Regions from separate parts of the Colwellia sp. MB02u-9 genome, predicted to be linked through region 2. Evidence: predicted binding sites of a transcription regulator. Region 2 holds the regulator's gene; each other region holds the start of a gene.

Region 1 (5,332 bases), on a different contig from region 2:
TGGCGATTTCGCTGTCAATGTTGCTTTAGTGGAAAATGGCTGGCCAACTATTGGTGTTATCCATGCACCTGATCATCAATTAACCTACTATGGCCAAAATAATTTAGGCGCATTTAAAGAAAATGATAGCGGTAGTCATCAAATACAAGTAGCAAAATATGATGGCCAGCGCCGAATTAAAGTCGCGATTAGTCGTCGCCAAGATATTAACTTAATGGGGCAGTATTTAAATGATAAATACGACTTCGACCATGTTGCTTTAGGCAGCTGCTCGCTAAAAAATTGCTTAATTGCCGAAGGTGGTGCTGATTGTTATTTACGGGTTGGGCCAACAGGTGAGTGGGACACTGGCGCTAGCCATTGTATCATTGAACAAGCGGGTGGCAGTATTATCGACAGTGAATTTAAGCCATTAACTTATAATCAACGTAAAACTTTAATGCAGCCTGATTTTTTATCTTTAGGGAATAAAGAGATCCCTTGGCATGATATTATTAAGCCGCACAGAACAACACGCTAACAATCAATAAGAGCCTAAGCAAAGAGTTAACATACTTATTTGCTTTTTAGGCATAAAGGTCAAGGCGAAAGCCTGACATAGATGGAGAACAGAATGCGCCAAACAGCTTTAATGTTAATTACCCTACTTGTGGCTACAATCAGTTTACCTGCTTTAGCTACATGGAAACTCGACAATTCAAGTTCACTACTTAGTTTTACTTCGGTGAAGAAATCGGCTATTGCTGAAAATCACAGTTTTGCAAAACTTGCAGGCGATATTGACGCAAAATCACAGGTGACTATTAGTGTTGACCTAGCTAGCGTAAATACCAATATTGCCATCCGCGATGAGCGAATGAAAAAATTCCTTTTTGAAACTGACAAATATAGCTCAGCAAATTTTACGACTCAGTTGGATAAAGAATTAATTAACACTTTAAAAACTGGCCAAAATCAACAACTCAGTCTTAGCGGAACACTTGATTTTCATGGTCTACAACAAGTAGTCATTATTGATGTTAGTGTTGTTAAGCTAAGCGCAGATAAAATATTGGTCAACACGATAAAGCCATTTTTTATTAAAGCGGATGCTTTTAGTGTCGTTGCGGGCATTAATAAACTTAAAGAGTTAGCGTCTCTACCGAGTATTGATTATGTCGTGCCGGTAAGTTTTTCAGTTACCTTTACTCGTTAAATTAAAGGTCGTTAAGTTTAAAGGTCGTTAAGTCTACACTTGGCTAAGTGCAACATTCGTTAAGTTGACACAGCATTACTCTTTATCAAAGGCACTTAATCAGTGCCTTTTTCATTGCAATAAACTGTAGGTACATTTTTCTTAAGCGCTTTCGTCACTGTCTTCAACCAATTGATCTGTCGGTAAAATATTAACTGTCTCATGTAGTTCTGAGTAGACCAATAGGGCAGACCCTTGGGTTAATTGCTGACGCACTTGGGTGATTTTATCACTGAGTGATACATCTTCACTACCATACTCAGTACCTTCTCGAAGGACAAAGTTCTCAATAATGGCGTTTAAAGTCTCGGTTGATAATTGTTCTAATGGAATGATCATAAATATCTCGTGAAAAATTCAGGTATACGCTGCTCAAGCCAAAATTGTGGCTTAAGTGGATTTTTACCGGTAATGAAGCCAACATGGCCACCATGAGCACTAATTTCAAAGGTTAATTGCTCTGGTAGAACACCAATAGCTGTGGTGTTTTCATGGCATAAAAAGGGGTCATCGCTCGCGTGAATGATTAAGCATGGTGTGGTTATCTGTTGAAGTACATCTCGACCGCTTGCTTGTTGATAATAGTGATTGGCATCGCGAAAGCCATTAACTGGGGCGGTGATCATTTGATCAAACTCTCGAATAGAGCGAACCTTGTCTAAATGGTTTCTGTCTATATTATTGAGTAAATCTGCATTTATTTTTTCAATGGTGCTGGCTCTAAGCATATCAACTAGGTACTTTTGATAAACGCGCGAAAAGCCTTGATTAATTCTGTCGCAGCAACTTGATAGGTCAAGTGGAGCACAAATTACACCGGCGGCTTGATAGATATTTTGTTTTTGTTCTGCCAAATATTTGGTTAATACATTACCCCCCAATGAAAAGCCTATAATCGCTTTTTTTGCGGTAGGATAAGTATCAGCAAGATATTGACTAAAGTAGTCAACATCACAAGTTTGACCACTATGATAAGACTTTGCCATACGATTGGGTCGGCCACTGCAACCGCGAAAATGCATTAAAACACCTATCCAACCTTGCGCTTTAATTGCAGATAACATGCCTTTAGCATAATGACTGTTTTTTGAACCTTCTAAGCCATGTAATACGGCGACAATGGGCCGAGAGCACGAAGGGCTAACTTTTTCGGTCCACGCCAAATCTACAAAGTCACCATCGGGTAACTCTAACGTTTCATTTGTGGTGTTAATGGTGTGACCACGCCTAAAAAACTTAGCGGCAATGGTTTGGCAGTGAGGGTTTTTAAGCCACCAAGCAGGGCTGAAAGAACTTTTGGTAAACATAACGTGGTAATAGTGTGTAATGCAAAAAATTATTGTACGTTAAAACACTGTGGATGCCCAATGTTTAGCCATCAATGTACAAGCTTATTAAGCTTAGCGCAGAGTAAAAAATCAAGGCTGAGCCGATAGCATTGATCTTGTTATATGTTGAATCTATATACCTTGACTGTACTCTTGCTAGATTTACTTTTCATCTTCACTAATATGCTTTAAAAAATAATAGACATAAAAACCACATATACCCAGTAAAACCGCTAAGCCAATAAAAGAATAAAGCACAACAGGGTCGTTGATTAGCATATTTAAAACGTTCATAACTGACTCCAAAAAACATCAAAATAGTAAAAAAATTAGATAACTATTGTAAATAATAACTCAGTACTACTTATTGATTTAGATCACATTCATTGCCATTGTATGCTGTGAATATGATGGCTAGTAATGGAGGCTAGCATTGACTTTAGGTATGGATTTTAGGTATTGATTTCAGGTATGGTTTTTTATGAATAGTAAGAAACAAGCAGTTTAGAGTTTAACTTTTTTATCGCTGAGGTTACTGACTTTTGTCATTAAATAAACCGTTAGATAAATAACTGACTGAAAGGCAAAAATAAACCCGCTAACGTTTGTTGCGGGTTTATTTTTTTATTGCAGCCGGTCAACAATAGGTTATTGTTAACTGGCTAATACAGACGAATTTTTTCGCCTAACGGTTTTGCTCTATTAGCGCTTGCCTTAATTTCAGCTCTCTTTGTTGTATTATGTTGCGCTGAAGAGTATCGGCTTTTTCACGGCTGATTTTAATTTCTTCTACCGTTAACTTATGCTCGTCCATATCGCGACTTTTTTCTGCTATACGATAGCCATTTCTAGCGGCAATAATATTCCAGATGTACGACATCTCTGTACTTTTAGCGACCCCTTTGCCGTCAAAATACATTAAGGCGAGGTTAAATTGCGCTAGTGCGTAGTTTTGATCCGCGGCCTTTTGATACCAGCGCGATGCTTGCAAATAATCTTGTGGTACACCGCTGCCATTATAAATCATCACCCCTAAGTTAAATTGTGCGCGAGGTAAGCCTTTTTTTGCCGCTTTTTCCATTAAGGTATAAGCGGTGTTTAGATCTTTTTTAACGACTTCACCCTCACTATATAACAAAGAAAGGTCAAACAAAGCATCTGAATAATTTTGTGACGCCGCCAAATGAAATAATTCCACTGCTTTTGTTGGATTTTTCATCACGCCGTAACCATTTAAATAAACTAAGCCCATTTGATATTGAGCAGGTGCATATCCTTCTGCTACTAAAGGCTCAAATTGAGCTATTGCGGCGTTAAACTCACCACGATTAAGATCGTATATGCCTAAATCTAAATCTGCGCTGTATGCAAAGTTCTGAGCAAATAGGGCAATACTAAGTACGAGTAAGGTCAATTTTTTCATTTTAATGTCCTATAGTCTGGTGTTGTCGCCATTAAACGCAATGACAAGGTATGTTGCTGCAATGTGTAATTCATAATGTGTTAAGTGTAGCAATAAATTTATAATGCTTGCGACATTATCTCTTCAATTTGCTCTTCAAGGTCAAGCCATTGTATTTCATTGGCCTCTAAGTCTTGTGTCAGCTTTGCTTGGCGTTTCAGTAGTTCGGTCAATTTGGCTTTATGCTCAGCTTGATAAATGTCACTGTCTGCTAACTTAGCTTCAACTTCCGTTAACTCGTCTTGGCTTTTTTGTACTAGCTTTTCAAATTTATCTGCTTGTTTGCGCAGTGGTGAGGCTTTTTTACGTAATTCGGCTTGCTCTTTGCGTTGTTGTTTTTTATCAACTTGTGGCTCGCTAATGATTTTATTTGCTTTAACGCTTTGCTTTTTATCGTCATTTAACCATTGTTGATAGTCGTCAATGTCACCATCAAAGTCAGTCACGTGGCCGTTAGCCACTAAGTAAAATTCATCGACACACGACTCTAATAAATATCGGTCATGGGCAATAAGAATGATTGCGCCCTCAAAGTCTTGCAGAGCTAGCACCAATGCTTGACGCATTTCTAGATCAAGGTGGTTGGTTGGCTCATCTAACAATAGCAGTTGTGGTTTTTCTAGGACAATAAGCGCTAATACTAAGCGGGCTTTTTCGCCACCAGACATAGTGCCGACTTTATCTAGTGCTTGGTCGCCACTAAAGCCAAAGCGGCCTAGAAATGACCGTGCTTGTAATTCGGTTATATCGGTCTTTGCCCGTGTAATATGTTCAATGGCACTACTGGATAAGTGGAGTTGCTCAAGTTGGTGCTGTGAAAAATAGCCAACTTTTAAATCTTGCGCACAATAACGCTCACCTTTTAGTAGGGCTAAATCTCCCGCCAGTGATTTTATTAATGTTGATTTACCCGCACCGTTGCGCCCGAGTAAGCCAATGCGACTTCCGGGTACTAGGGTCATGGCAACATCTTCTAAAATAATGGCTTGTTCACTATAGCCACATTGGCTCTCTTTTAGTGCCAGTAACGGATAAGGCAGGGTTTCGGGATGCTCAAAGCTGAAAGTAAATTGACTGTCTACATGTGCTGGCGCTAAATCAGGTAATTTTTGCAGGCGTTTTAAACGACTTTGTGCTTGTTTTGCTTTACTGGCTTTAGCGCGAAAGCGGTCAACAAAAGAGGTTAAGTGAGCAACTTCTTTTTGTTGTTTCTGATATTGCGCATCTTGCTGTGCAAGGTGTTCGGCACGTTGGCGCTCAAAAGCACTATAATTGCCCGAATATAATTTCGCGGTTTGATGCTCAATA
Region 2 (5,332 bases):
GTCGCCGCTTATAGCTCTATTAGTTTAGGTGTCGCACGTTATTTGCACAATATTAATACTAACGGTGCCTATACGGTATTTAGATCGATTAGAGGCCAATTACGTGATCAAAACCAACCGCTAGCGCCAGAAATTCTTGCAACAGGATTAATGCGTTATTCTGAACGTGGCATAGATTATGTGTTGGAATTAACTGATATGATCCGCCATAATCGACATTACTTCGCGCTATATAATAAATAAGCGCTATGTAAATGTGCTATTCCTAATTTAGGTATAAAAATAGATTTATAAATAAATTCAAATATCATGTCGGTTAAAAAAATTTCGCTTGAATTGCTTTGAAAAAGTAGTACTTCCTCAGTTTTTTATCAGCAAAAGTAATACCTCTAACTTAATAATAGCCTTATTATTATGCTATCACAGGTAACCGTTTTACATTATTTACCTTAAGGACATTATCGTCATATACTTTTGGCTAAAGGCTGTTAAAACTTCAGCGCATAATCTAGTTTAAGTTATTAAACAAGAAAAGTTGAACTAGGCGTTTAATGACCCAATTCAACTTTATGCTAGTGATGTTAGCTGATATTAATCAACATCAAGTGGTGAAATGTAACCATCGGGTTTTAATGCTAATACATCACAATTAAGCCTATCAATAACATGCTCTGCGGTGTTACCAATTAGCGCTGCCGATAAACCGGTACGGCCAATAGTACCAAGAATGACTAATTCTGCATCTAATTCAGCCGCTATGCTTTGAATGATATCTTCCGGTAAACCCTCTTTAATATGGGTGTTTTCTGGCGCAATATTAAAGGCAGTTGCATGTGCTAACATCGCTTTTTGATGATATTTTAACATCGAGCGATTATAATCACTGGCATTAAACTCTGGGATTTCTATGGCGATATTTACTGGCGTTCCCGGGAATGAGTTAACTAGGTGTAAATTAGCTTTCATGACTTGGGTCAGCTGTTTAGCTTCTGCAGTGATTTTGTTATTAAGTGCTTTATGTTCTTCCTCTTCACTACCAATGTTTAACGCCGCAAGAATATTACCGTTATCAGGCCACAAATGCTCTTTCACGAGTAAAACAGGGCAAGGACATTTGCGCAGAATATGCCAATCGGTAGGCGTAAATATCACAGATTTGAATTTGTCGTGTTGATGAGTCCCTTTAATGACAATGTCATAACCATTATTGAGTACTTGAGCAATAATTTGCTCAAAGGGACGGTTATGCCATATAACCCGACAATCGATAGAAATTCCGCTTAAATCAAGATCAGCGAGTAAAGACTCTAGCCATTGAGTGCGATCATTAATAACTGATTGGCGCATGGCTTCACGCTCATCACTTGACAGCATGGTGGTCATTTCATAAGAAAAATCATAGATGGTCAAAAATGCGGTAATGCTAGCACCTGTTTTACGTGCTAATTCTATCGCTCGATTTACCGCTTTCTGCTCTTCTGTTGTTGGGTCAACAATCGCGAGTATTTTTTGATACTTTTCCATGGCTAATTCCTTTATCAATTGTCTACTAGTGTTATAACAATAGTCTACTTTGAGGCAATAATAGTTGTCTTAAATCAAATTATTATGCTATCGGTGATAAATAATATTTCACGCTAAGCATAGCGTGAAATACCTTAATAAGGCAATGTAGAAAAGCAGGTGTTAGCGTGACATTAAAGTGCGGCGCATGCGTTTAATTTGTCGAAACTTAAAATAGTAATGAGTTTACCATCAACGGCAATTAAACCATTTTTATGAAAGCGGTTAAGCAAACGGCTGATGGTTTCAACCGTTAAACCAATATAGTTACCAATATCACTGCGGGTCATAGATAAACGAAACTCAGATGGAGATAAACCACGGGCATGGTAACGAATACTTAAGGTACTGATAAATGTTGCTAGTCGTTGCTCGGCATTTTTACGATTAAGTAATGTTAGCATTTCTTGATCTTCACGGATCTCAGTACTCATCATACGTAAAATTTGTTTTTTTAATTTTGGCATGCTGTTCGATAAATTATCGAGCGTATTGTAAGGGATCTCACAAACCATTGAGGTTTCTAGCGCTTTAGCGAAACTTGGATGTTGAGCATTGGCAATAGCATCAAAGCCAAGCAAATCACCCGCTAAATGAAAACCAGTAATTTGTTCTTCACCGTGTTTACTAATGGTGTAGGTTTTAAATGTGCCCGAACGTATGGCGTAAAGCGCATGCATGGGTTGACCGTCGTTAAATATTTGCTCACCTTTATGGATCGGCAGCTTACGGTCGATAATATTATCTAACGTTTCTAACTCTTTATCATTGAGAGAAAAGGGTAAGCATAATTCACTAAGACTACAGTTTTGGCAGTGAATATGTTGATGAATAGTGCATGATTTATAACTCATAATATCCTTTAAAATTTTTCATGATGTACGCATGAATTTTTCCATGATTTTTTATATATATAATGTCCATATCAGGCACTTTATATATATAAAATAAGTATAGTATAGATGCCGTATGAAATCACTAAGCTGGCTGCTATCTTTCTAAATAGTGTATGACTCAATAATGATTTAATACTTATGGTGCCTAGTGATACTGAAAGTAAGGCAGGCAAGGTGCCTAGTCCAAAGAAAAACATGATCAAGGCACCATCAAGGGCATCGGCACTAGCCAATGCCCAAGTTAGTGTAGAATATACCAAGCCACAAGGTAACCAGCCCCATAGTGCGCCTAAAGCGAAAGCACTTTGTACGTTTTTAATGGGAATAAATTTTTTAGTCTGTGGTGCTATGTAGCGCCAAATATTTTTACCTAAATGTTCGACGCGGCTTAACCACATAAACCACTGGCCTAAATACAAACCTAATAAGATAAGAAAAACACCCGCAATAGTTTTTAACAACGAAACAGGTAATCCGATATTTTTGGTCGCCATTGAGCTAGTGAATGCGACAAGAGCGCCAATAAGACTATAAGAGGCGATACGACCCAAGTTATAGGCCAATATAATGGCGTATTTTTTATGACGAGAGGTATCAGAAATCGCCGTCGTCAGCATGGTGCTAATACCACCACACATCACTATACAATGGCCTGAGCCTAATAATCCGATGATAAATGCGGAGAAAAAATCAAGGCTCATAAACTATTTTTTGACCTTTGCGTCTGCTTGCTCTTGTGAGGTGTTTGTTTTGTCTATCTGTGTTGTTATTGGCGTAGCATTATTGCTTTGATGGATGCTTTTTTTATCATGATCATCTTCAAATAAAATGCTCATGCCTTGCTTTTCTAAATCATCAAATTGCTCAGTTTTTACCGCCCAAAAAAAGAGATAAATACCAATAGCGGTAAGTAAAATAGCAATGGGAATTAATACGTATATCACACTCATTTTTTTAATAACCTTAAAGAATTACTTACCACTAGTATTGAACTGGCCGACATGCCAATGACTGCCATATATGGCGCTATATAGCCCATAACCGCTAATGGCAATACAATGGCATTATAACTAAAAGCCCAAAGGTAATTTTGCTTTATAATTCGCGCAGTATTTAACGATACCTGTCGCAGTGTTTGCACACCTTTGAGTTTATTGTTCAGTAATATCACATCCGCACCGCTTTTAGCAATATCAGTACCACTGCCCATGGCAATGGACAAATGCGCCGCGCCCAATACTGGGGTATCGTTTACGCCATCACCTATCATAGCTACAGCATGCGAGGCTTGCTGTAGTTTAATCGCGTTGACTTTGTCTTGTGCAGACAAATCTGCTTGTACGCTATTAAGGTGCAGCTTTGCTTGTAATTTATCACAGCCTTGTTGATGATCACCCGATAACATGACAGTTTTAATGTTTTCATGATGTAAAAAATCAATTAATGCCTTGGCATCTTCACGCAGACCATCATGTAAATAAAATTCAGCAACTAAGTTATCATCTTGCATTAATACGCACTGCGCACTGTTGTCATTATGACTGAGCAGCCATGAGTTTTTACCAATTCTGTAATGCTGATTATTAACCTCACCAGAAATACCAGCACCTGGCGCAACCACCACTTGAGTTGCTGTTTGGCTAAAATCACGAAACTGGCTAAAGGCTTTTGCTAGGGGGTGAGCAGAGTGTGCCTCTAACGCCGCCGCAATAGCCAACACTTGTTGTTGCCCATATGGAGTGTTTTTATCTGCAAATGCGCCATAAGTTTTGACTGCTGTAATGGTAAATTCACCCGTCGTTAAGGTGCCGGTTTTATCAAAAGCCATCACCTCAATTTCAGGCATAGTTTCTAGCACATGTGCTGATTTAATCATGATCCCTTCACGGTTAAGGCGAGTGGTTGCACAAGTTAATGCCGTAGGTGTTGCTAATGACAGAGCACAGGGACAAGTTACCACTAAAACAGATAAGGTGATCCAAAATGCTTCTGCGGGTTGATGTTGAGACCAATATATTGCGGTAGCAATGGCAACAACTAGGATAAGAGCAACAAAATATTGGGCTATTTTATCGGACAATTGCGCCAATTTAGGTTTATGGCTTTGGGCACTTTCACTTAAGCGAATTAATTGGCTTAAAAATGATTCTTGGTTACTGTGGCTAACTTTTGCTGTTAAATTACCATCACCATTTATGGTACCGGCATAAAGATTATCTAGCGTTGTTTTATGCAATGGCAGTTGCTCACCAGAGAGCATGGCTTCATTGATTTGGCTAGTGCCGGTTATTATTTCGCAATCTGCGGGTATGGTTTCACCGGGCTTTATTAAAATAATATCATCGGCTTTTAAATGTGTTGCTGAGATAAAGCGTTCAATGCCCTGTTCAATTTTAGTGGCGGTCATCGGCATTAATTTTAATAAATTTGCCGAGATGTCAGCAGCGCGGCTGCGGGCCCTAAACTCTAGAAACTTACCAATCAGCAATAAAAAGGTAAACATGGAAACAGACTCGAAATACACTTCACCTTGTTGGGTAAATGTAGCCCAAACGCTAGCAAGAAAAGCCAGGCTAATCGCAATAGAGACAGGTACATCCATTGAAAGTTGTCGCGCTTTCAAGGCAAAAAAAGCACTTTTATAAAACGGAAAGGCGCCATAGCTAACAATGGGTAGGGTTAAGAAAAGGCTGGCCCAGCGCAAATACTGTATATTGTACTCAGCCATATCGGCAAAAGCACCAAAGTATAAACCAAACGCGATCATCATGACTTGCATCATTAAAATGCCTGAAATGCCTAAGCGTTTAATAAAGTTTTTTGCTTGTTTTTTATTGGCCTTTTCAGCTGTACTGGCTTTAAAGGGGAGAGCG
Region 3 (5,332 bases), on a different contig from region 2:
CCCTTTAAATTATATGATTACAATTTATCTGCGGTTAAAAAACACAAAGTAAAAGTATTTTTAACAAATTATCAACAAACAAGTTACAAACAATATTAATAAGATACAAACATATTTGCTTATTATTTATGTTAACCGTGTCTTCAAACGTAAATTTAAGCTACATAATGCGTGTTTATAATGAGTGAACATTTAAGATATATTTATTTTTGATGCGGTGCAGCAAAATATTATTGACCAATACAGATTTGCTATGTACACTCATTTTATATATAAATGCTGCACCGCAGGATAAACAACAGATGATGTATCAAACTTACGATTTATATACTCGCTCAGCCGAAATGATGAATGGTTTTATTGCCTTGAGTCAGCAATTCATAACTCACCCGTTTAACCCTTATGCCAAGACCTTGTTAGGAAAAAGCATCAGTGCGGGGCTTGATAGTGCCTATCACTACACTAAAATTTATGACAAACAAGCTTATGATGTTAAAAACATCTTAATTGATGGCAAATCTATTGGTGTTACTGAACAGATCATTCTAAAAAAACCTTTTTGTAATTTAATTCATTTCGCACAAGATACCAATGTTAAGCAACCCAAACTATTTCTAGTGGCGCCGCTTTCAGGTCATCATGGCACTTTGTTAAAAGCCACAATAGTGCGTTTAGTTGCAGACCATGATGTTTACATTACTGATTGGCTAGATGCTAAACATGTGCCTTTATCCGAAGGAAGTTTTGGTTTTGATGATTATGTAAGTTACCTAATTGATTTTATGCATGAGATCGGTGAAAACACTCACGTATTAGCCGTTTGTCAACCTACGGTTCAGGCGTTAATAGCAACAGCGGTGATGGCTAAAGCGAAAGATCCTTGCACCCCTAAATCACTTACATTGATGGCGGGTCCTATTGATACTAGTATTAATCCTAACGAGCTTAATAGATATGCTAATAGTAAAGATTTAAGTTGGTTTGAAAATAACGTGATTATGACCGTGCCTAATCGCTTTCCAGGTGCTGGCAGAAAAGTATATCCTGGCTTTATTCAATTAGCCTCTTTTCTGTCGATGAATATAGAAAGCCATATAAAGAAACATACTGATTATATTAGCCATGTTTTTCATGGCAAAGAAGAAAAGAGAGCAAGTCACCGTGATTTTTATGATGAATACCTAGCGGTATTAGATCTTAATGGTGAGTTTTATTTAGAAACCATTGACCGAGTTTTTATTAATCAAGACCTAGCCAATGGTAAAATGACTTACCGAGGTGAACTAGTTGATTTGTCGTCAATAACTCATACTCCTTTGCATACCATTGAAGGGCGAAATGATGATATTTGTTCTTTAGGTCAAACTGAAGCCGCACAATCTTTGTGTGCTAATATTTCAGCACAAGATAAACTGCATGAAATTTTTGATGGTGTCGGTCATTTTGGCACCTTCAGTGGCTCAGCTTTTCGCAATAGAATCGCGCCTAGTATCACAAAATTTATTAAAAAATATAACTAACGGTTGTATCAGAGCAATAGTTTACTGACTAACTCAAAAGTAGGTTTGATCAAACCTACTTTCTCATCACTTGTACGTCCGTAGCCATTAAGTGGTATGTTTTAGCGCTTGAACTAATCTAATTCAATGTGCTGTAATGTAAAAAACTTTTTCTGTTACAACTCAGCCCAAGGATAAATTATATAGTGTAAATACAGCTTCGATGGACTTAAAATTACTATGCTTGACTCAAATCAGGTTAATTAATACCAAAAATCTGTACTCTTGATGGTAACGGATATAGGTAACGAATTGAGATAACTCGACTACCTTGCTACCCAACCACCATCTAATACCATAGTTTGTCCTGTCATATTTTTAGCTAGATCACTGGCTAAATAAGTCACTGAAGCACATATTTCTTCTATATCAATAAATGCTTTTTTTGGCATAGGAGCCAACATAATATTGTTAACAACTTCTTCTTCACTAATGCCATGTTCTTTTGCTGTATCAGCAATTTGTTTCTCAACGAGTGGCGTTTTTACATAGGCAGGACAAATAGTATTAATAGTAATATCTTGCTCGCCAGTTTCTAACGCAATCACTTTAGAAAAACCAATAATGCCGTGCTTGGCAGCAACATAGGCACTTTTGTATGGCGACGCGACTAAACCATGTAAAGAGCCAATATTAATAATGCGACCAAAATTATTAGCTCTCATCAAAGGTAATACCGCTTTGGTCATCATTGCGGGTCCGACTAATAATACATTAGTAATTAATTGCCATTTATCAGCTGGAAAATCTTCTAATTTAGCAACATATTGAATGCCGGCATTATTGACTAAAACATCGATACGGTTATTAAATTCATTTGCATGCGCAATAACATTATCAATATCAGCTTGAACCGTCACATCAAGCTTAAAGGCTAAGGCATCTCCTCCTGACTGGTTAATACCTTGAGCAACCTCTTGTGCCACAACTAAATTAATATCGCTAATAAGGATTTTATAACCTTGCTTAGCTAAATTTTTTGCTATTCCTAAGCCAATACCACTGACAGAACCCGTTACCAAAGCTGTTTTCTTTTGAGTCATGTTTTACTTCCCTTTATTGATTGCGTCAAATAACAACAGAATATAATGATACGCCGATAATGTTAACAAAACCATTTCATTATTGAGTGATAATTGAACTAATTGCGGTTTTATACAGCACATTCACAAAACGTTAATGTGTAGACATTATAGTAAAATAACACCGATTATTTTGGCGAAATTAATAACCAGTAAAAATTTGTTTTAGAACAATAAAGAACCACTAAAAAGTTGTTTTAAACACAAACACTGACTAAAGTTATTTAACAAGCTAGTAACATAACAGAAAGTGAAAAATGTAAAATATATACATTAAAAAAATTAACATAAAGAAATTAACATCGATTTTTTCAAACGTTAGTATGCTAGTTGTACGATAGGTGTTGGTATATTACTCACGTTTAAAATGAAAGCAGTGTTAATAAACGGATTACAAACCTCTATAGAGCCACTATAAAATACAACAAGGAGTACAAATATGGGACGCATTGCATTAGTAACAGGTGGAACACGTGGTATAGGCGAGTCTATTAGCATAATGCTAAAAGAACATGGTTACACTGTTATCGCGAATTATGCTGGCAATGATCAAGCAGCTCAAGAATTCACAGAGCGAACAGGTATTAAGTCGTTTAAATTTGACGTCAGCGATTTTGAAAGTGTAAGTAAAAGTATTCATGATATAGAGTCTGAAATCGGGTCAATCGACATTCTTGTAAATAATGCCGGTATTACTAGGGATGGCACCATGCACAGAATGGATTTTGAGCAATGGAATAAAGTTATTCAAACCAATTTATCTTCTTGTTTTAATACTTCTCGCGCTGTTATTGAAGGTATGAGAGCACGCTCATTTGGGCGCATTGTTAATATAGGATCGGTTAATGGTCAGGCAGGTCAATATGGTCAAGTGAACTATGCAGCCGCTAAATCTGGTATCCATGGTTTTACCAAAGCATTAGCGCAAGAAGGCGCTGCAAAAGGCATTACCGTCAATGCGATTGCCCCAGGTTATGTTGAAACGGATATGGTTCGAGCAGTTCCTGCTGATGTTTTAGAAAAAATTGTTAGAACAATACCGGTAGGGCGATTAGGTCAACCAGAAGATATCGCACGTTCTGTATTATTTTTAGTGGCCGATGAAGCTGGTTTTGTTACTGGCTCGACCTTATCCATTAATGGTGGTCAGCACATGTACTAATGATATACCTGCTTAACTTTAAGATGCAGATTTCAGTATGTGACAAGGGTTAGGTACACAGGTGCAGCCTAAAAAACCTGTGTAATACTTGATAAGGGTGCAGCCGTTATCTTTATATAGTAACTTGATCTGACTTGCTAGCTTAACGCTAAAACTGCATTTTGAAGTGGAAAGGATATAGAAAATATCATGTTATAACTTTTATATTATTAAAGTAGATAAACAATTATCTACTTTTTATTTTGCATATATAGCACTTTTGTCTAACTCTTTAGACTTTCTTTATTTACTTATTTACTTATTTACTTATTTGCAAAAAATTATTCGAGTTTTACATTGAGTGCTGAAATCAACATACATATGAATCCGTTAAATTAGCGAGGAAAAATTATTATGAGTGTAAATAGTGTTGTAGTGTTAAGTGCCGTGCGTTCTGCTGTTGGTACTTTTGCGGGCGGTTTAAAAGACATAGAGCCGGCTGAGTTGGCAGGACAAGTATTAGCCGAAAGTATCAAAAAGTCAGGAGTAGACGCGGAGCAATATGAATCAGTGATAGTGGGTAATACTATACCCACTGAATCCCGCTTTCCCTATGTTGCGCGAGTAGCCTCTATTCAAGCCGGCATGTCTTTAAACTCTACTGCAATGGCGCTTAATCGCTTATGCAGCTCTGGCTTGCAAGCAGTGGTGAGTTCGGCCCAAGGTATTATGTTAGGTGATCATCAGCTGGCGATTGGCGGTGGTGTTGAAAATATGTCACGTGGGGGATATTTGTCACCGGCTATGCGTGCCGGTGCGCGTATGGGGGACAGTGCCATGATTGATATGATGGTGTCGACATTAACTGACCCATTCGGCGTTGGTCACATGGGGATTACGGCTGAAAACCTAGCGACTAAATGGCATTTAAGCCGTGAAGCACAAGATGCTTACGCTGCAGAATCACACGCTCGTGCCGCTAAAGCGGTAGAAGCGGGTTATTTTAAAAGCCAGATTGTGCCAATAGAGCTTAAGAGTCGCCGCGGTAGCACTTTCTTTGAAACTGATGAACATATAAAAGCAGGCACAACGGCAGAGTTATTAGCTGGAATGCGTCCAGCATTTAAAAAAGACGGTAGCGTAACCGCAGGTAACGCCTCCGGTATAAACGATGCTGCATCCTTCTTAACGCTAGCGAGTGAAAACTATGCAAGCCATAATAATTTATCGCCAATTGCACGCATGGTTTCTTATGCAGTTGCCGGTGTTCCTAACGATGTTATGGGCGAAGGTCCTATTCCAGCCTCTAAAGCGGCATTGGCTAAAGCCGGCTTGTCTATTAATGATATGGACGTTATTGAATCCAACGAAGCCTTTGCAGCACAAGCGTTAACTGTTGCTAAAGGACTAGATTTAGACCCCCTAAAAACTAATCCAAATGGTGGCGCAATTGCTTTAGGTCACCCTATTGGTGCTTCAGGAGCAGTAATTGCCACTAAAGCCATTCACGAGCTACATCGTGTAGGTGGCAAGTATGCACTTGTTACTAT
Region 4 (5,332 bases), on a different contig from region 2:
ATTTCGTAATGACCAAGCTTATCTAGATGAAGTGATGCGCAAAGGTGCTGAAAAAGCCTCTGCGCGTGCGAGTAAATTGCTTGCTGAGGTTTATCAGGCGGTTGGCTTTATTGCTAAGCCTTAATCTCTGCACTACTCATGCTGACGAGTTATTAAACTAGCGATTAAGTAAGTCACTAAGTAAGTCACTAAGTAAGTCACTAAGTCAGACATAAAAAAGTCGTCGTATTTACGACGGCTTTTTAGTTTTTATTTTTCAATTCAGTCTTAAAGCTGTTTAAGTGTTTAGGGCTGAATGACTGCTATTCTTTATTATCTTCAGCGGCCTCTTTGGTTACTTTTTCAAATAACTTAGCACTGTCACTGACAAAGCTTTCAACATCACTGCTCGGTGTAAACAAAAAGGCTGGCGACATGATGGTGGTGTCAAACTGCGGCCGGGGATTAAAGTCGGGTTGTTTACTTAATTGGACGATAAAACTACCGCCAAATAACAACAATACCAAACATAAAGACACGAAACTTCTGCGTTTTAATGTCATATGAAAGCCGACGTAACAGTTGAGCCAAAACAAACAAAACGCTAGCAACAAAGGAACAATGGCCAGCAGCCATAACATTGAAGCGTTGCTTGAGGTATTAAAGTGCACAATGTTTTCAAAAATATCACTGAGCCACATTAAGTTGAAGAAGATATAGCTAATACCCATTTGGGTCCAAAAACGGCCATCGTGTTTGGTTAAATGCGACACTAAAGCGATACCTGCTGGCCATAAGGCAAAACCTAGCGTTAAGCCAATGGTGGGCACGAGTATTTGCGTTAAGCTAACTTCGTTAACATTGTTTAAATTAATAATCCAACCACCAATAAAGGCAAATAAGGTCATGCTTAATGCCACTACCATAGGGTGACGCGCTAAGTTAATTAAGCCTTCAAAAGGGCTAATTGCTATGCTTTCTGAAACCGGATGGCTGGGAAAGACAAAACGAACTTGGCTTTTTCCAATAGTGATAATGTCGCCAGAATGCACTTGATGTTGAATAACGTTGTCTTTACTGTCTTCAAGATAACTGCCATTCATTGAACCTTGATCATTAACTAGCCAATGTTCACCATTAAAATGCAGTTGCAGGTGATCAGCGCAAACGTGAGGGTCACTAATGATAATATCGTTATCGTAACCGCGGCCAATGCTAATGTTATTTGAGGCAAACTTGTGGCGGCTTAATAATTTATGACCATGACTGATTTCTTCAATAATTATTTCCATGAAACCGACTCCATAAATTTAGCTAGAAAGGCTAATGAGGTTTCTTGTGCCACACCTGAAATCGTAAAATGGCTGAGCAATGCGTATTGTTCGTGATCTACCGAGATGGCAATGTAGAGCACATCGTAAAGTGCGGGGAAGTCTTTATAAGCGCGGGTACAAAATACTGCTTTATTCTTAATATTACTGCTGTTGGGCGTAACGATATCATGGTGGCATTGATATTCAGTGACATCATCTTTACCGGCTTTATTACCTGGCGCGGCTTGATTTAACTGACGTTCAAAAATATGGTAAAACTTAGTGCTACCAATTTTATCTGATTCCATATAGCGGTATTCCATTTCTAACGAACCAGTAAAAAAGTCAGAAGAAATGTAAGTGTTCTCATCTAGGTCACAATTAGCAACAGCCGCCATAATTTGTGCGTCGGTTTTATCTGAGTTGGATTCACCCCAACAACGTACAAAAGGTACGTCAACGGTTGGAATTAAGCCTCGACCTAACGGTTTCAGTTGCCAGTCACTGTTCAGTATTGTGGTGATTAACTTTTTTTGATTTTGCATAAGTTGTGCAGCCATTTGCTGCTCAATACTTTCTGGTGGGCTATTTTTATAGGCCTGATAAAGCTCAAGTAGCTTGTCGTGCGGCACTAAAAAGCCAATTTGATTACCCGAAGTAGCGACATTAATACCAACAACTTCGGTATTTTTGTTAACCACTGGGCCGCCACTCATACCTGAGTTAACCGAGCCAGTAAAATGAATGCGATCATTAAATGATTCATTTTTTAAACCATTATAAGTGCCGGGCACGACTATCATGCCTAAATCATGTGGGTTACCTAATGAATATAGTTCTTCACCTTTAGTCGGGGCTTGTTGGGCAAGCTGAAAAAAGGGCATTTCAGCCGTGACTTCACGTTGCACTATGGCGAGGTCATTAATGACATCAACACTTTTTAAGGTTAATGGGGCTTGGTTACCTTGGTTGTCTAAATATTCAATCTTGTATTTATTGGGATGACGGGCAAAACCGGAAATAACATGATAATTAGTAGCAATAAGGCCACTGCTGCTAATTTGAAAACCCGAACCAATGGATGATTTTTCACCACTGGCTTTGTCAATTAAGCGAATTTGATAAAGTGATGGGGCCAGTTGTTTAAAAATTTCTTCGGCCTGCTCAGCTGCGAAACTTAATGTACTAAAGCACATAAGTAGCAGAGCAAAAATAGCTTTCATTGCATATCCTTTTGTATTATTACTTTGGGAACTGTTTGATATTTAGGCAAAGCAGAACTTGTCTGACTACCATTGTGCCAGTGTAATCAAATTTGTCATCTTTTATCCGACAATATGACTATTTTGCTTGATGCAATGCACTAGTGTAACGGGATGAAAAAAAGCCAAACTAATTTGCGCTATTTGAATGCCCGTTTAATATCCGGTTAATACCTGTAGAAGCTTATGAAACTAATAGGCGTCTATTTAAGCAATAAAAGCGTTAGATGATTAGGTTTATCACTGGCATTAATTTTTGTTCTTTTTGTCTGCAGATAAGCTAAATAAAGTCATATGGTTATTGTTCCAGATTAACTACAAGTGGCGAAATTTTTATTGGTGAAATACTCGCAATCACCCTAGCAGATTATTGTGATGAACAGCCAAATTACTCTGGTGTGTTTTAACCAACATAAGTGGCTAATAATTTAATGAAACGGGTATCAGATCAAGCTAACGTTAAAACGTTTATTTAATATCTTGTTGTCTGCTACTAGTTTTAGTATGATTAAATGATAATTGTTATCATTTAGATATAGGCTACTATGACCTTATACGAATTACCCCTTAATCAACCAGCTCATATCAGTTATTTACCGGCAAACTTTGCGTTAAGTGCGCAGTTAATTGAACAGGGCTTCGCCTTGAAAAGTGAAATATCACTAGCCCATAAAGCGCCTTTTAACGGTCCACTTGCCTTTCATTTGCATGGCACAAAAATGTGCCTGCCAGCGACCATTGCCAAGCAAATCAACATTAAGTTATTAACCAAATGATAGAACAAAATATTGCACTGGTCGGTTTTGCTAATTCAGGCAAAAGCACACTTTTTAATGCCTTGGCGGTGGCAAAACAGAAAACAGGTAACTGGACAGGTGTCACAGTTGCCGCCAAACAGCAGCAATGTCAGCTAAATAAAAAACTGACATTACTGTCTGATTTACCTGGCATTAGCTCTTTAGCGCAGCGAAGTCAGCAAAGTAAAGATCTGTCGGTTACCCATGACTTTATTAAGCAAAATCACATTGATTGTTTAATTAATGTGATTGACGCCACACAACTTAAGCGCCAGCTGTATTTAACTACACAGCTGCTTGAGCTTGGTTTGCCTATGATAGTGGTGCTAAATAAATCAGACCGTAAAGAAGCCGCTAATATAGATTTGCAAAAACTGTCTGCTCAGTTAGGTTGCCCAGTAGTTACTGAAAATAGTGTTGGAAAACATGCGGGCAAAAAAATTACTGCCGCATTACAACATATTCCTAGCCCGCGGGTCGCTGGGCATTTATTGACCCTACCCGAAGCATTAGCTGATTACTCAGGCATGCCACTTGAATTAGAACGCCAAGCTTGCGGCAACACACCAGGCTGCCAATCAACTGATAAAAAGGCTATGGCGGTCATGCAAGCAAGGTATGACTTTATTTATCAACTGGTTGCTGACGTGGTTACTGCCCCCAGTAATAATGCTCAATTTAGTGACAAGTTAGACCGTTGGATGTTGCATCCAGTTTTAGGTGTACCGATTTTTTTAGTGATGATGTACTTGCTCTTCATGTTTGCGATTAATGTTGGCGGTGCTTTTATTGATTTTTTTGATATTTTAGCGGGCGCAATATTTGTTGATTATCCACAACACTTTTTAAGCGCATTTAACTTACCCGCCTGGCTAAGTACTATTATAAGTGGTGTCGGTTTAGGTATTCAAACCGTGGCAACATTTATTCCTATTATCGCCAGTTTGTTTATTGGTTTGTCACTGCTAGAAAGTAGTGGTTATTTAGCCCGAGCTGCATTTGTGGTTGATGCCGCGATGCAAAAAATTGGTTTGCCGGGTAAAGCCTTTGTGCCATTAATTGTTGGTTTTGGTTGTACCGTGCCGGCGGTGATGGCAGCGCGCATTTTGGATAATGAAAGAGAAAGAATCACCACCATAATGATGTCGCCATTTATGTCTTGCGGCGCTAGATTACCGGTTTATGCCTTATTTGCGGCAGCTTTCTTTCCAGAGTCAGGGCAAAACTTAGTATTCTTGTTGTACCTTATTGGCATTGCTGCTGCGGTATTGACTGGGCTGATGTTAAAGAAAACCATTTTAATGGGTAAAAACTCTATTAATATTATGGAATTACCTTTGTATGAATGGCCAAAACTGTCATATTTGTTGAAACGGGTATGGCAACGCACACGCTCTTTTATTGTTGGCGCGGGTAAAACCATCATAGTGGTGGTTTGTGTTTTAAACTTCTTTAATTCTTTAGGCACAGACGGTGAATTTGGTCATCATGACACGCAAGACTCTTTGCTAAGTAAAAGTGCGCAGGTGCTAACACCCTTGCTTGCGCCAATGGGGGTTAAAGAAGATAACTGGCAAGCCAGTGTTGGTATTATTACTGGGCTATTTGCAAAAGAGGCGTTAGTGGCTACTTTTAATAGTTTATATTCACCGGTTTCACAAGCGCCAACAGCACCCGATTCTATGCCGGTATTATGGCAGCAAGCGCTAGCCAGTATTAGCGATAATTTACAAGGCATAGCAGCAGATGATCCCTTAGGTACTGACATTGGTGATGTGTCTAGCGTAGAAGTTGCTGCACAAGCACAAGGCGTTGAACAAAGTACCATTACCATTATGCAAGCCGCTTTTGCGGGTAAAATTGGCGCATTTTGTTATTTGCTTTTTATTTTACTTTATACGCCATGTGCGGCGGCAATGGGGGCAATTAAAAATGAAGTGGGTACACGTTGGGCAATGTTTGCCGCATTATGGAGTTTTAC

What was found. The regulator FNR, encoded in region 2, switches genes on or off when oxygen is low (the NO sensors DNR and NnrR bind a similar motif). The targets are predictions, from matches to a motif close to TTGATCTAGATCAA.
Region 1: H4J65_RS04705 (DUF3149 domain-containing protein) is a predicted target of FNR. The motif match lies at 2,930-2,943, and genes of this name have one in related genera.
Region 3: phbB (acetoacetyl-CoA reductase) is a predicted target of FNR. The motif match lies at 2,802-2,815, and genes of this name have one in related genera.
Region 4: H4J65_RS04320 (FeoA family protein) is a predicted target of FNR. The motif match lies at 2,856-2,869, and genes of this name have one in related genera.

Annotation. Positions count from the first base shown of each region.
Region 1 covers NZ_JACGVF010000071.1:22,109-27,440, reverse strand. The annotation lists gene cysQ (3'(2'),5'-bisphosphate nucleotidase CysQ) at 1-520, shown strand, start outside; gene H4J65_RS04720 (YceI family protein) at 614-1,195, shown strand; gene H4J65_RS04715 (YheU family protein) at 1,337-1,573, opposite strand; gene H4J65_RS04710 (hydrolase) at 1,570-2,541, opposite strand; gene H4J65_RS04705 (DUF3149 domain-containing protein) at 2,725-2,856, opposite strand; gene H4J65_RS04700 (tetratricopeptide repeat protein) at 3,248-3,985, opposite strand; gene H4J65_RS04695 (ATP-binding cassette domain-containing protein) at 4,084-5,332, opposite strand, start outside.
Region 2 covers NZ_JACGVF010000095.1:13,292-18,623, reverse strand. The annotation lists gene H4J65_RS11270 (glucosaminidase domain-containing protein) at 1-243, shown strand, start outside; gene uspE (universal stress protein UspE) at 592-1,524, opposite strand; gene fnr (fumarate/nitrate reduction transcriptional regulator Fnr) at 1,698-2,417, opposite strand; gene H4J65_RS11255 (sulfite exporter TauE/SafE family protein) at 2,498-3,160, opposite strand; gene ccoS (cbb3-type cytochrome oxidase assembly protein CcoS) at 3,164-3,409, opposite strand; gene H4J65_RS11245 (heavy metal translocating P-type ATPase) at 3,406-5,332, opposite strand, start outside.
Region 3 covers NZ_JACGVF010000091.1:99,285-104,616, reverse strand. The annotation lists gene H4J65_RS07545 (polyhydroxyalkanoate depolymerase) at 303-1,520, shown strand; gene H4J65_RS07540 (3-hydroxybutyrate dehydrogenase) at 1,826-2,602, opposite strand; gene phbB (acetoacetyl-CoA reductase) at 3,081-3,803, shown strand; gene bktB (beta-ketothiolase BktB) at 4,197-5,332, shown strand, end outside.
Region 4 covers NZ_JACGVF010000070.1:159,874-165,205, forward strand. The annotation lists gene trpS (tryptophan--tRNA ligase) at 1-124, shown strand, start outside; gene H4J65_RS04310 (FHA domain-containing protein) at 303-1,271, opposite strand; gene H4J65_RS04315 (serine protease) at 1,262-2,515, opposite strand; gene H4J65_RS04320 (FeoA family protein) at 3,100-3,330, shown strand; gene feoB (ferrous iron transport protein B) at 3,327-5,332, shown strand, end outside.